One region of the Bacillus sp. S10(2024) genome, then DNA from elsewhere that is predicted to be linked to it. Evidence: predicted binding sites of a transcription regulator. Region 1 holds the regulator's gene; each other region holds the start of a gene.

Evidence for each region. The regulator NrdR, encoded in region 1, represses ribonucleotide reductase genes. The targets are predictions, from matches to a motif close to AACACNATATATNGTGTT.
Region 2: a site for NrdR is predicted at 1,902-1,919, ahead of AB1280_RS04025 (anaerobic ribonucleoside triphosphate reductase). Genes of this name have one in related genera too.
Region 3: a site for NrdR is predicted at 1,747-1,764, ahead of AB1280_RS13000 (anaerobic ribonucleoside triphosphate reductase). Genes of this name have one in related genera too.

What each region holds. Positions count from the first base shown of each region.
Region 1 is NZ_JBFLUR010000002.1:4,516,956-4,521,206, reverse strand. It holds gene dnaI (primosomal protein DnaI) at 1-65, opposite strand, end outside; gene AB1280_RS22985 (replication initiation and membrane attachment family protein) at 95-1,483, opposite strand; gene nrdR (transcriptional regulator NrdR) at 1,564-2,025, opposite strand; gene speD (adenosylmethionine decarboxylase) at 2,226-2,609, opposite strand; gene AB1280_RS22970 (glyceraldehyde-3-phosphate dehydrogenase) at 2,980-4,008, opposite strand; gene coaE (dephospho-CoA kinase) at 4,118-4,251, opposite strand, start outside.
Region 2 is NZ_JBFLUR010000002.1:777,530-781,780, reverse strand. It holds gene AB1280_RS04025 (anaerobic ribonucleoside triphosphate reductase) at 1-1,847, opposite strand, end outside; gene plsY (glycerol-3-phosphate 1-O-acyltransferase PlsY) at 2,114-2,707, shown strand; gene AB1280_RS04015 (HesB/YadR/YfhF family protein) at 2,816-3,106, shown strand; gene AB1280_RS04010 (acyl-CoA thioesterase) at 3,132-3,551, opposite strand; gene AB1280_RS04005 (glycosyl hydrolase family 18 protein) at 3,662-4,251, shown strand, end outside.
Region 3 is NZ_JBFLUR010000002.1:2,552,092-2,556,342, forward strand. It holds gene AB1280_RS12990 (class I SAM-dependent methyltransferase) at 1-349, opposite strand, end outside; gene AB1280_RS12995 (YwiC-like family protein) at 504-1,226, opposite strand; gene AB1280_RS13000 (anaerobic ribonucleoside triphosphate reductase) at 1,809-3,677, shown strand; gene ric (iron-sulfur cluster repair di-iron protein) at 3,810-4,251, shown strand, end outside.

The DNA of each region.
Region 1 (4,251 bases):
TCATATCTATTCTTAAAATTTTCATTTTGCATTAACTTCGCAAATGTATTTTGAATTGGTTCCATTTCTTCACCTCAAAAGGAGCTCGCCTCTGTTAGTTTCGCTTATATTTTTTCAGCTCTTCCTCTAACTTTTTACGCTCTTCTTCTAATTTCCCTTGCTCTTCACTACGATGTGATGGTTTGCTATCTTCTGTTTGTTCCTTTAACCAGTCTGGTACAAGTTCTTTACGAACCGTTTTCTTCGTTGTCTTTCCTTTTTTCTTTGTTTCTGCCCATTCTTGATATTGGCGATTTTCCTCTTTCGCAAGTCCCATCGCTTCCGTTACGGTTGTAATTTTTTTACGAGCCCAGTGTCCGGCAATTTTCTCTACATACGATTTCGCTAACTTCATATCAGAACGAAGCATTACATAATAAATAAGTACATTTACAACACCTGGCGTTAATTTCTGACTCAACATCACATCTTCAATAATTTGCAAATCAGCCTTCGTCGGTTCAGCCCCGCCCGAAATTTCTTTTAATAACTCTCTTGGTGAAATTTCCTCTAACTGTTTAATGAGCATCTCTTCTTGTGTTGTCGGTTCTTTCTCCTTCATTGTCCGTGCATGCAATGGCTGCGTTCGCTCACTGAACTTAGGAAGTGCCTGTCCATTCTCAAATTGGTACCAATCACGCGCACCTTTTCGCAATCGTTCCATATCAATTGTATTATGCTCCGTAACAGCGCCAAGAACAATATTTTGCATGGATAACGGATCAATGCCGTATACGTAAGCTAATATAATCACACATTCACGCATCTGATCCGTAATTGCTTTGCGCGGCACAAGCGCGGATAATCCTTCTACAAATAATGAAAAATCAAAGAAATCATTCCAAATTTGCGGCGCATTCCCCTCTGCTCTGCTCGGCATCACAGTTGCATTTGGTATAAGCAGTTCTTCCTTGGCATGCTCAACTTGTCCTGGATTAAAAGAACCAAACACATCGTTAAAAGATCGTGTTACATTTTCATATGAAGCAAAGTCAAATTCTTCTTCTAAGAAATATTGCTTCACTTGATTATATTTCGCCTTGCTTAAGCGGTTATATAAAAAAATACTTAATACAATATCATCAAAAAATTGCTTTGGCATAAGCGGTGGCCGTAACTCATAAATAAACATGCGAATATCTTTTTCTTTTTTCACATACACATTTAAAAGCCCAATCGCCTCTAACTTTAGACGTTCTTCATAAATCTCCGGGAGCTGCATCTGCATTGTTACCATAATAGAATGATGTGTATTTTCTTTTCCAAATAAACGCTCCTGCTCTAACTCGCCCCACAACGTCATATATAGGCTAAAAGCTTTACTACCAATTAGCGGTTGATATAACATTGTCAGCACTTTACGATCATAGTTGCTGAGCAGCCCCCTTGCACTTACTTTATAACGGTCAATTGGCAACAGTTCCATCCATGACTGTCTTTCCATCCTTGCAAATCCTTTCTATCATCCATTCTTATTATCATTATGAGTGAAAAAAGAGCTAATAGCTTACGCTTCTAGCTCTTTTATTTTCGTTCTTTTTGAAGAATATCTTTCAACTCTTCAATAAATACGTTCAAATCTTTAAATTGTCGGTAAACAGATGCAAAACGTACATATGCAACATCATCAATATCTCGAAGCGCTTCCATGACCATTTCACCAATCATATCGCTTTTTACTTCTGACATTCCTAAGTTACGCAATTCCCGTTCTACATGTTGCGTGATTTCTTCTAATTGTTTTAACGTTACAGGTCGCTTTTCACACGCTTTAATTAAACCACGCAAAATTTTCTCTTTGTTAAATTCTTCTCGTGTCCCTTCTTTCTTTACAACAATAAGCGGCGGCTCTTCGACGCGTTCAAATGTTGTAAATCGATTGAGACAGCTTTCGCACTCTCTTCTTCTGCGAATTGATCGCCCTTCGTCAACCGGACGTGAATCCAATACTCTCGTACCATTGTGAAAACAGGATGGACAACGCAATCCATTCACTCCTTTACAATTTAATTTTATCTTAACAAAACTAAAACATTATAAACAAGAATTTTCTCTTCTATATTATAAACACTTAATCAAATATACTTATGTATAAACAAATTTCTTCTTATATTATAGATATAAAAAAAAACTAAAAAGAGGTGTATTATACACCTCTTTACATTTTAAATCAATTATCTTCTTTTTTAAAGAGCTTTTGTTTCTCTTTGCTTAATTTCGAAGCTACCTGTACCGCGAGGAAGTTCAATGCTCTCTCTCGTTTTTGCGCCTAAACCTTCAGCGATGTACTCTGCAGCAACATTTGGATCAATGCGGTCACCACAAGTATATACATCAATACTTGCATAACCATGCTCCGGAAAGCTATGAATTGTTAAGTGAGATTCAGAAATAATTACAACTCCGCTTACACCTTGTGGTGCAAATTTATGGAAAGCAACCTCACGTACTTCAGCGCCTGCTCGAAGTGCTGCATCCACAAATAATTTTTCAATATAAGGCATATCATTAAGCTTGTCGAAATCGCAATCCCAAAGTTCCGCGATTACGTGACGACCCATAGTATCCATAGTATCCATTCTACAGTTCCCCCTTGTTAATTTAATTTAACTGTTCGAATTGAAAACTAATTTGCAATTTGGCTTGCTCCACTACCACGGGGGAAAGTTAGTCCAGAGAGGTCCTAACCCTTTAAGCAGTGACTACCACCTCAGCTCTTAAGTTTACGAATGTTAGTATACTTTGTTTATTTTTATTTTGCAACAACAGTTTTTTATTTTTTCAAATGACATTTTCCCATTTATTTTTCTAAAAAAATAGAATAGCTCCGAAACCACAGTAATCATAGCTGTTCTAGGTGATTTACACAGAAAAAATATGTAATATTTTTCTATTATAAATAGAAAAAGGACAGGCTAACGCCTGCCCTTTTCTCATCTATTAAATATGTTGTACGTTTTCTTGTTTCGCAAATTGATCTACAACAAGCTTTACAAGATCTACAACACGACGAGAATAACCCCATTCGTTATCGTACCAAGCAAGTACTTTTACTTTTCTATCACCCATTACCATTGTGGATAAACCATCAATGATTGCAGAATGCGTATTTGTATTAAAATCTATAGAAACAAGCGGTTCATCGCTAAATGCAACAATTCCTTTTAATGCACCATTCGCAACATTCATAAATGCTTCATTAATCTCTTCCACTGTTACGTCGCGTTTTACATCTACAACTAGGTCAACAAGAGATACATTTGGCGTCGGAACGCGAAGTGCCATACCATGAAGTTTTCCATTTAAATGCGGAAGAACTTTTGCTAACGCTTTCGCAGCACCTGTCGTTGTTGGAATGATAGATTGGCCACATGCACGTGCTCTACGTAAATCTTTATGTGGATTATCAATATTTTTTTGGTCATTTGTGTATGCATGAACTGTTGTCATTAAACCGTTTTCAATTCCAAACTGCTCATCTAACACCTTTACAACAGGCGCTAAACAGTTTGTTGTGCAAGATGCATTTGAAATAACGATATGTTTTGTAATATCAAGTTGGTCGTCATTTACACCAACAACAATTGTAACATCTTCATCTTTTCCTGGCGCAGTTAAAATAACGTTTTTCGCACCAGCTTCTACATGAAGACTTGCTTTTTCTTTAGAATTAAACTTACCTGTTGCTTCAATTACAATGTCTACCCCTAGTTCTTTCCAAGGCAATTCTTTTGGATCGCGGTTGTTTAAAAGGCGAATCATTTTACCATCTACTAATAAATGATCTTCAAACGCTTCTACTGTACCATCAAATTTACCGTGAACTGTATCATATTTAATTAAATGTGCTAACGTTTCTGATGGATAGCTCGCATTAATCGCTACAATTTCGAATGCGCTTTCTTTTACTGCCTGACGAAACACCATTCTCCCAATACGTCCAAACCCATTAATTGCCACACGAATCATAATATGTTATCCCCCTTGATTGCGTTATACTATTCATCTCAAATCCCAATAATAGTATAACACAAAAAGAAGATATGTCACTAAACAATTTCATTATTTTCAAATTTTTTTATTTAATAATGTTCCATTCTTTTAAAATGCTACTTAATTGTGTTTTCGTTTCTTCGATTGTGCCATTATTATTAATCACTTTATCCGCTAATGCTACTTTCTCTTGCAACGGCATTTGCGAAGCAATTCGCG
Region 2 (4,251 bases), 3.7 Mb from region 1:
TTCACCCGCTCCTTTTCTTCACTGCGTTTCGCGCTGTTCCACTTTGACATGTCTCCTACAAGATATCCAGTAATGCGGCGAATTCTTTCAAAGTCATGTTCATTTTCATTCCCACAGCTTGGGCATTCATTTCCAATTATCCCATGATAACCACAACATTTACAGCGATCGACCGGGTGATTAATTGATCCATACCCTACGCCATATTGAGCCATTGCCTTCACAATTTGCTGTAATGCTTTTTGATTATGAATAGCCGCTCCGTCAAGCTCAATATACGTAATATGACCACCATTACAAAGCGCGTGAAATGGTCCTTCTAAACGAATTTTATCAATGGCTTGAATAGGATAATAAACAGGGATATGGAATGAATTTGTATAAAAATTATGATCTGTTACACCTGTAATTGTTCCAAATTCAGCTCGATCTTGTTTGATAAACTTTCCAGATAATCCTTCTGCCGGAGTTGCAATTAATGAGAAATTCAATTGATGTTCCTCTGTTGCTTGATCCATTTTCTTTCTCATATATTCAATAATCTCATATCCAAGCTTCCAAGATTCTTTGTCTTCTCCATGATGTTTTCCCGTTAAAGCAACTAAACATTCCGCTAGACCTATAAAACCTATACTTAATGTACCTTGTTTTAAAATTTCAGCAACAGCATCCTCAGGCTTCAATTTTTCACCGCCACGCCATACTCCTTGCGAATATAAAAATTGAAAATCTCTTGATTTTTTCGTTGATTGATAGGAAAGCCTCTCTAATAATTGACAAATACCTAGATCCACATAATAATTTAAGGCTTCAAAAAATGCTTCTTTCGATCCACTTATACACGCTAATTTCACTAAGTTAAGAGAAGTAAACGATAAATTCCCTCTTCCAATCGCAGTTTCTTCCCCATGAATATTAGACATAACACGCGTACGACACCCCATATAACACACTTCACTTTCAGGACGTCCATCATAATACGCTGCATTAAATGGCGCATCTAAAAATGAAAAATTTGGGAATAATCGTTTCGCTGTCGTTTCTATTGCTAATTGAAACAAGTCATAATTTGGATCTTTCTCTTCAAAATTTACTCCCTTTTTTAACTTGAAGATTTGAATCGGAAAAATTGGTGTTTCTCCTTTTCCTAATCCAGCTTGAGTCGCTCGTAATAATTGTTTAATTAATAATCTTCCTTCTTTTGTTGTATCTGTTCCGTAATTAATGGAAATAAACGGAACTTGCCCCCCACCTCTGCTATGCATACTATTCGAATTATGAATAAACGCCTCACATGCTTGATACGTATCATTTTCTGTTTCTTTCCACGCAAACTCTTCTATTTGCTCAGCTGTTAACGGATATGTTGCTAAACGTTTTTTATGTCGCTCAAACGTTTTTCTCACATATGGCGCCAAATCTACATCGAATAGCGCAAATGATTGTCCACCATGCTGCATATTTTGATTCGCTTGAAAAATAATAGAAGAAAGCGCCAATGCACTTTTAATATCTTGTGGCTGCCTCATATGCCCGTGCCCTGTATGAAACCCGTTTTGCAGCATTTGCGCTAACGGAATTTGCGAACAGGTTGTCGTACCTGTTGCATAAAAATCTAAGTCATGCGGATATAAAATATTTTGATCAATTGCTTGTTTCACTTTCTCAGAAAGCAGTTCTTCTATCGCATAATACCTTGCACTTTCAGAAGCAAATTTTCCCATCATTCCCATTGGAGATCGACCATCAACATTTGCATTTTCTTGCATTAAATCTTGTTCATTTGCATGAACAATTTTCGCGAAAATCCCCTTTAGATTCTCATCATATTCACTATTTTTTTTCATTTCTTGATTCATTCCTTAACCCCCAACAACATCTTGTTCATTTACTATCAAAATGATACAACATATAGTAAGAGTGAATCTGTGAAAAATGTAACATTCTTGTGAAAGTTTTTTTAAGATCTTTTGAATCCATTTTTCCTCATATTTCCGAGTTGAAATTTTACCTTACAAAAAAGAAATGTGATCTTTACAAATGTGTGGTACAATATACGGGAAAAACTCTTTTTACCCTTTATCAACACATTTGAATAAAGGAGACTGAACTTATGCTTACATATCTTGTATTTATCGTTGCCTATTTACTCGGCTCGATTCCATCTGCACTTGTTGTTGGAAAGATTGGTTATGGAATCGACATTCGCGAACACGGCAGCGGAAATTTAGGAGGAACGAATACATTTCGTACATTAGGGAAAAAGGCAGGTTTTATTGTTACAATTGCTGATATTTTAAAAGGGACTTTGGCTACAGCGCTACCGATCATGTTTGGGTTAAATATCCATCCCCTATGGTTTGGATTAGCTGCAGTGGTAGGACATGTATACCCCATCTTTGCAAAGTTCCGCGGTGGAAAAGCAGTTGCTACTTCTGCCGGTGTATTATTATGCTACGCACCACTTTCCTTTGTAATATTAGCGGCTATCTTTTTCACCCTATTATTTACGACGAGATATGTATCACTTTCTTCTATGATAACAGCCGTCTTCGCTGTTATTGCAGCACTTATAAACGGGGATAAAATCTTCATTATTGCCATGTGCTTATTGGCTGGAATGGTTATTTATAGACACCGTGCAAATATTGGACGAATTATAAATAAAACAGAACCAAAAGCAAAATTAACAAAAAAACAAAAATAAGATTGTGACCCACATAACGCAAAAAGAAAACGCGAAGCATATAAATGGCGTCTTTTTGCGTTATTTTTTATACTAAAAGAAAAAGTGATTATGTTGGAGGAATACTAGATGAACATTTCAGTATCAAAAGAAGCACTAAACTGGTATAAAAACGAGCTTGGTTTACAAACCGGTGATAGTCTTCGCTTTTTCGTACAATACGGTGGATGTAGTACCGTTCAAAAAGGTCTTTCTTTAGGAATTCGTAAAGACGATCCTGCTACTCCTGTCGTACAATTCCAAGAAGATGGTATTACTTTCTTTATTGAAGGCGATGATGAATGGTTCTTTGATGGTCATGACTTGTCTGTTACACTTAGCGCTGATGATGAGTTCCCGCAATTTCATTATGTAAAATAAAAAACGTGGCCTACGCCACGTTTTTTTATTGCTTTTTAATCTTCTCATACATCTCATACCATTTTGGGTACAATTTTTTAAATGACACTGGACGAAAACCTTCTTTTTTCGCGCAAATATTCGTTGTAAATGCTGTAATACAACGCTCACCGTTTCCATTATAAATTTCATAGCCATATACAACACGTAGTGGGCTCACAGACTCCACCCATGTTTTCACAATAGCTTTTTCTCCGTAACGCATTGCTTTTCGATATGTAATTTGCAAATCAAGTACAGGAGATACAATTCCATCATTCTCCATTTCAACATACGAAAACCCTAAGTCTTGAATTAATTTCGTACGGCCAAGTTCTAACCATACTAAATAGTTTGCGTGGTACACGACACCCATTTGATCTGTCTCTGCATAACGGATGTCAATCTCCTGTTCTGCTATAAACATCATGTTAACTCCTTCTCGCTTGCATTTCTTTCTACACCTTTAATCATAATACAGAGAATCTGAAAATAAAATAGAAGCGGCGGATCTTTTTTCCTTAAAGGAGTGAGCATATGCTACAAATCATAACTGTACAAAGCGGAGATAACGTGTATAAATTAGCTAAGCAGTACGGAACAACAGCAGAAATAATTGTAAAAGATAATGGATTAAACCCAGGTGAAACACTCGTCGTGGGGCAAGCATTAATTGTGAATACACATGGAAATACCTACTATGTACAACCTGGCGATAGCTTATATAAAATTTCCTTAACCTACAACGTACCTCTTGCCAGTTTAGCAAAAGTGAATCATTTATCATTAAAATCCCCACTCCAAGTCGGACAGCAATTATATGTACCAAAAGGAACAAAAAAAATTATTGAATCCATTGCCTATTTACAACCATCCACAATTCCGATTAAAGAAAGCTTAATTGCTTCCACCAAAGCGATCAATTCATATTTAACCTATTTGGCCTACTTTAGTTTTGAAGCAAAACGTGATGGAACACTGAAAGAACCCACACAAACATCTGAAATCGTCTCAATTGCAAAACAAGGGCAGACAATTCCAATGCTCGTTATTACAAACCTTGAAAATGGAAGTTTTAGCTCTGAGTTAGCAAGCATTATTTTACGCAACGAAACCATTCAAAATAC
Region 3 (4,251 bases), 2.0 Mb from region 1:
AGATTTCTTTCGAATTATCCAAATGAACAAGTGTATTTCCAATACAATAAATACCATCAAATACTCCAGGCACATTTTCAATTTGTTGCATTCCAAATGTATTTACACTAAATATCCCTTCGTAAACTGCAGCTTTCTCCCGAATTTTTGCAGCCATCGTCCTCTCTGGTTCCATCGCAGTAACAGCAAACCCCTTTTCAACTAGCGCTTGGGCTACATTACCTGTTCCTGCGCCCACATCCAGTATAGAGCTTCCTTTTTGTAAATAAGAGACTATAAAATTTATTTGTTTCTCATTTACAGGAAAAATTTCATCATAATATGGCGTTAACATTTGATAGAAAGTCATTATTTATACAGTCCTTTCAGGATTTAGTATTCAAATCATAATCAATTACTACCCGCAAATAGCAGGATCATATATATGAAATGTAAACAAACTATTTGAGTCAGTTTCCTTATCAAGATATTACTAAACACTCACAAACTTACTGTAATAATTATTACAGTAATGCTCTGGCTAACAATACTACTGAAACAAAAAAGTAAATAGAATTGATACTCTCTAAAATACCCACTTGTAGAATCGAAATATTTCTACCATAAAGTAATATAGATCGTATCAAACTTGGTATAAAGGCAATGGTAAACCACGGTGATACAATGAAAGTCGCAATTACAAGTAAAGAATGATACCCCCATGAAACTAAGCGATACGTTGGATTCTTTTTCTCACGAATCATTGTCTTCACATAAAACGTACTTCCCATAAAATATAAAAATGATATAGTTGCAACAACCCATATCTTTTCATCAACTGTTTTCATTGTGAAATAATAACTAATGATTCCCCCTATACAAAACAAAATAATCGCACACATGTCATTTAGTAAAGCTCGTTCGTTTTTTTGGCGAGAAAAGTAAATATTTACAAAAAAACATGGGAGCATAATAATGGAAAAGAACACAATACGCCATTCATATATAAGAGCAATGATCGCACACACACAAGCCACACTAAAATAAAGAAAGAAAGAATGTAAATAATACTTCTTTCGCGGTTGTTTTACGTACATTAATAAAGGATACGTAGCTAAGTACACAAACAACCATGCCAAAAAGAGCGGTATGTGATACCATGTCCCTTTACCAATTAAAACACCCAATACAAATGGAATAAGCAGCATTCCCCATGCCCCATGCTGCTTTGGAATAATTAACTTCATTCTTCCAACACCCTTACCCAAAGTTTTTTATCAACAATGTCATATACCGATACCTACAAAAGAATTCATGCCATTAACCCTATAAAATTTTGTAAAAGTGATATTTCCAATAGTTTTTTAACATACTTTGCTACTGAATGAACCAAAGAACTTGAGAACAATATTTATATAGATTGAACTACCCCCTCCTAACTTTTTTACTTTCTCTTCATTTTGAGGCGGGGGTATTACTAGGAGTAAGCTTTTTATTAAGGATAAACTATATTGAGGAAGGATACTGTGAGTGAAATCACTGCATTATGATTTTATATCTTTTATTTTATAAAGTGACACTTTTATCAGTGAATTTTTTTCTTCCCCCACCTCGCTTCTTTGCCTTCACCGAAGTTTGAGGTGGGAATATTACTGCCTGAGAATAGTTGGATAAGTTTATTAAACTCTAAAGCTATATCCTCAAAAAATACTTGTAACTACCGTATATATTAATTTTATATTAGTTTTTTTGATGTCCTTGCGAAAAAACACTATATGAAGTATCATTTTATCAAAACTAACACTATATATAGATAAGGGGTGGATGGAATGAATCCATCAAGTAGAATAACAAAACAGTCATGGGATAATTTATGGACAACATTTAACACGATTGTACAGGATAACGATCAAGACTTAATGCAAGAAAATGCAAATGTTGATGGCCGATCTCCAATGGGAATGATGGGAACATTTGCATCTGAGAGCGCAAAATATTATGCGGTAGAACATTTACTTTCTGAACAGGTAAAAAAAGCAATTGATCAAAATATTTTATATCCACACGATTTAGATTTTTACGCAACAGGTACAACAACGTGCTCACAAATTCCACTAGCACAAATACTGGAAAAAGGATTTCATACAGGTCATGGACATATGCGACAGCCACAAGATATTAAAAGTGCGTTGGCTCTTTCTTCTATTATTTTTCAGGCAAATCAAAATATGCAGCACGGTGGGCAATCATTTGCAATGTTTGATATAGATTTAGCACCTTATGTGAAAAAAACGTATGAAAGAAATAAAAAACGTTTGGCGACATATCCATTAACAGCAAAACAGGTAGAAGAATTTGCATGGAAAGAAACAGAAAATGATACGTATCAGGCGTGTGAAGCTTTTATCCATAATTCAAATAGCATGCATAGCCGCGGTGGTGGACAAGTACCATTTATTTCGATTAACTACGGAACGGATACATCAAAAGAAGGAAGATTGCTAATTAGACAATTATTGCGAGCGACTCAAGCTGGATTAGGAAAAGGAGAAACACCAATCTTTCCAATTCAAATCTTTAAATTAAAAAAAGGTGTCAATTTTGAAGAAAATGATCCAAATTATGATTTGTTTGAATTAGCATTAGAAACGACAGCCAAACGATTGTTCCCTAATTTTTCATTTTTAGATGCACCATTTAATGCGATGCATTATGATGGTCGCCCTGAAAGTGAAGTGTGCTATATGGGCTGTCGTACCCGTGTTATGGCGAATATTCATGGAGAAGAAACAGCCATTGGAAGAGGGAATTTATCATTTACATCTATTAACTTAGTAAAACTAGCATTAATAAGCGACTCAAAAGAAGTATTTTTTGAATCATTGAATCATTATGTAGATCTCGGCATTCTCCAGCTATTAGAACGATTTGCTTACCAATCTACAAAAAAGGCAAGGGATTTTCACTTTTTATATTCTCAAGGAGTATGGCGCGGCGGTGAAAAACTTCAACCAGAAGATTCTGTTGTTGAAATTTTGAAACAAGGTACGTTAAGTATTGGTTTTATCGGACTTGCTGAATGCTTAGTTGCTTTAACCGGAAAACATCATGGAGAAAATCAAAATTCGTGGAATCTTGGGAATGAAATTGTTGCCTTTATGAGAAGCAAGATGGATCAAGCAACGGAAGAATATCAGTTGAATTTTTCATTAGTCGCAACCCCTGCAGAAGGATTATCAGGAAAGTTTATAAAAAAAGATCGAGCTGAATTTGGAACAATTAGTGGTGTAACAAATCATAACTATTACACAAATTCATTCCACATCCCGGTTTATTATCCTATTCTAGCGCTTGATAAAGTTCGTTTAGAAGGACCGTTTCATGCGCTTTGTAACGGCGGTCATATTACATATATCGAATTGGACGGAGCAGCTGTTCATAATCAAAAAGCATTAAAGCAAATTGTACAGGCAATGGCGCAATATGGAGTTGGATACGGCTCGATTAATCACCCGGTAGATCGCTGTAAATGCTGTGGCTATAATGGAGTGATTGCGAATGAATGCCCAAGCTGCGGGAATGAAGATGAACATCATATTGAAAGAATCCGCCGTATTACCGGATACCTAGTCGGTGACATGTCGAAATGGAATAGTGCGAAACGTAGCGAAGAAACAGATCGAGTGAAACATAAATGAGAGTAATGAATTATTTATAAAAAAACAGTGATGAACTTAACACATTACAAGTGATGTATATCACCACGTGGGTTCAAAATTATTGATATTCTTAATCCAGATACTAAAGTTAAACTTTATGGAGGCATTCATATGGAACATACATTTACTGAGACTTCTGTTATTGGTGAGATCGTTACAAAATTCCCAAAGGCTAGTGATCTTTTTAAATTATATAGAATCGATTTTTGTTGTGGTGGTAATAGACCACTTATTGATGCTATTAACGAAAGAAATTTATCAGCAGAAGAGGTTTTAACAAAGTTAAATACTCTTTATTATGAAACAAAACTATTAAACGAATCTGAAATTGATTGGAAAACAGCTGCTTATAGCGAATTGATTGACTATGTTGTGAATAAGCATCATCGCTATTTAAATGAAGAGTTACCACTATTAAGTCCGTACGTAACAAAAGTGTTACGCGTTCACGGAGCAGGGCAACCTCATTTAGCTCAAATTCACAAGTTATTTCATGAATTAAAAACTGAATTAGAGCAACACTTAATTAAAGAAGAAACAGAAGATTTCCCAT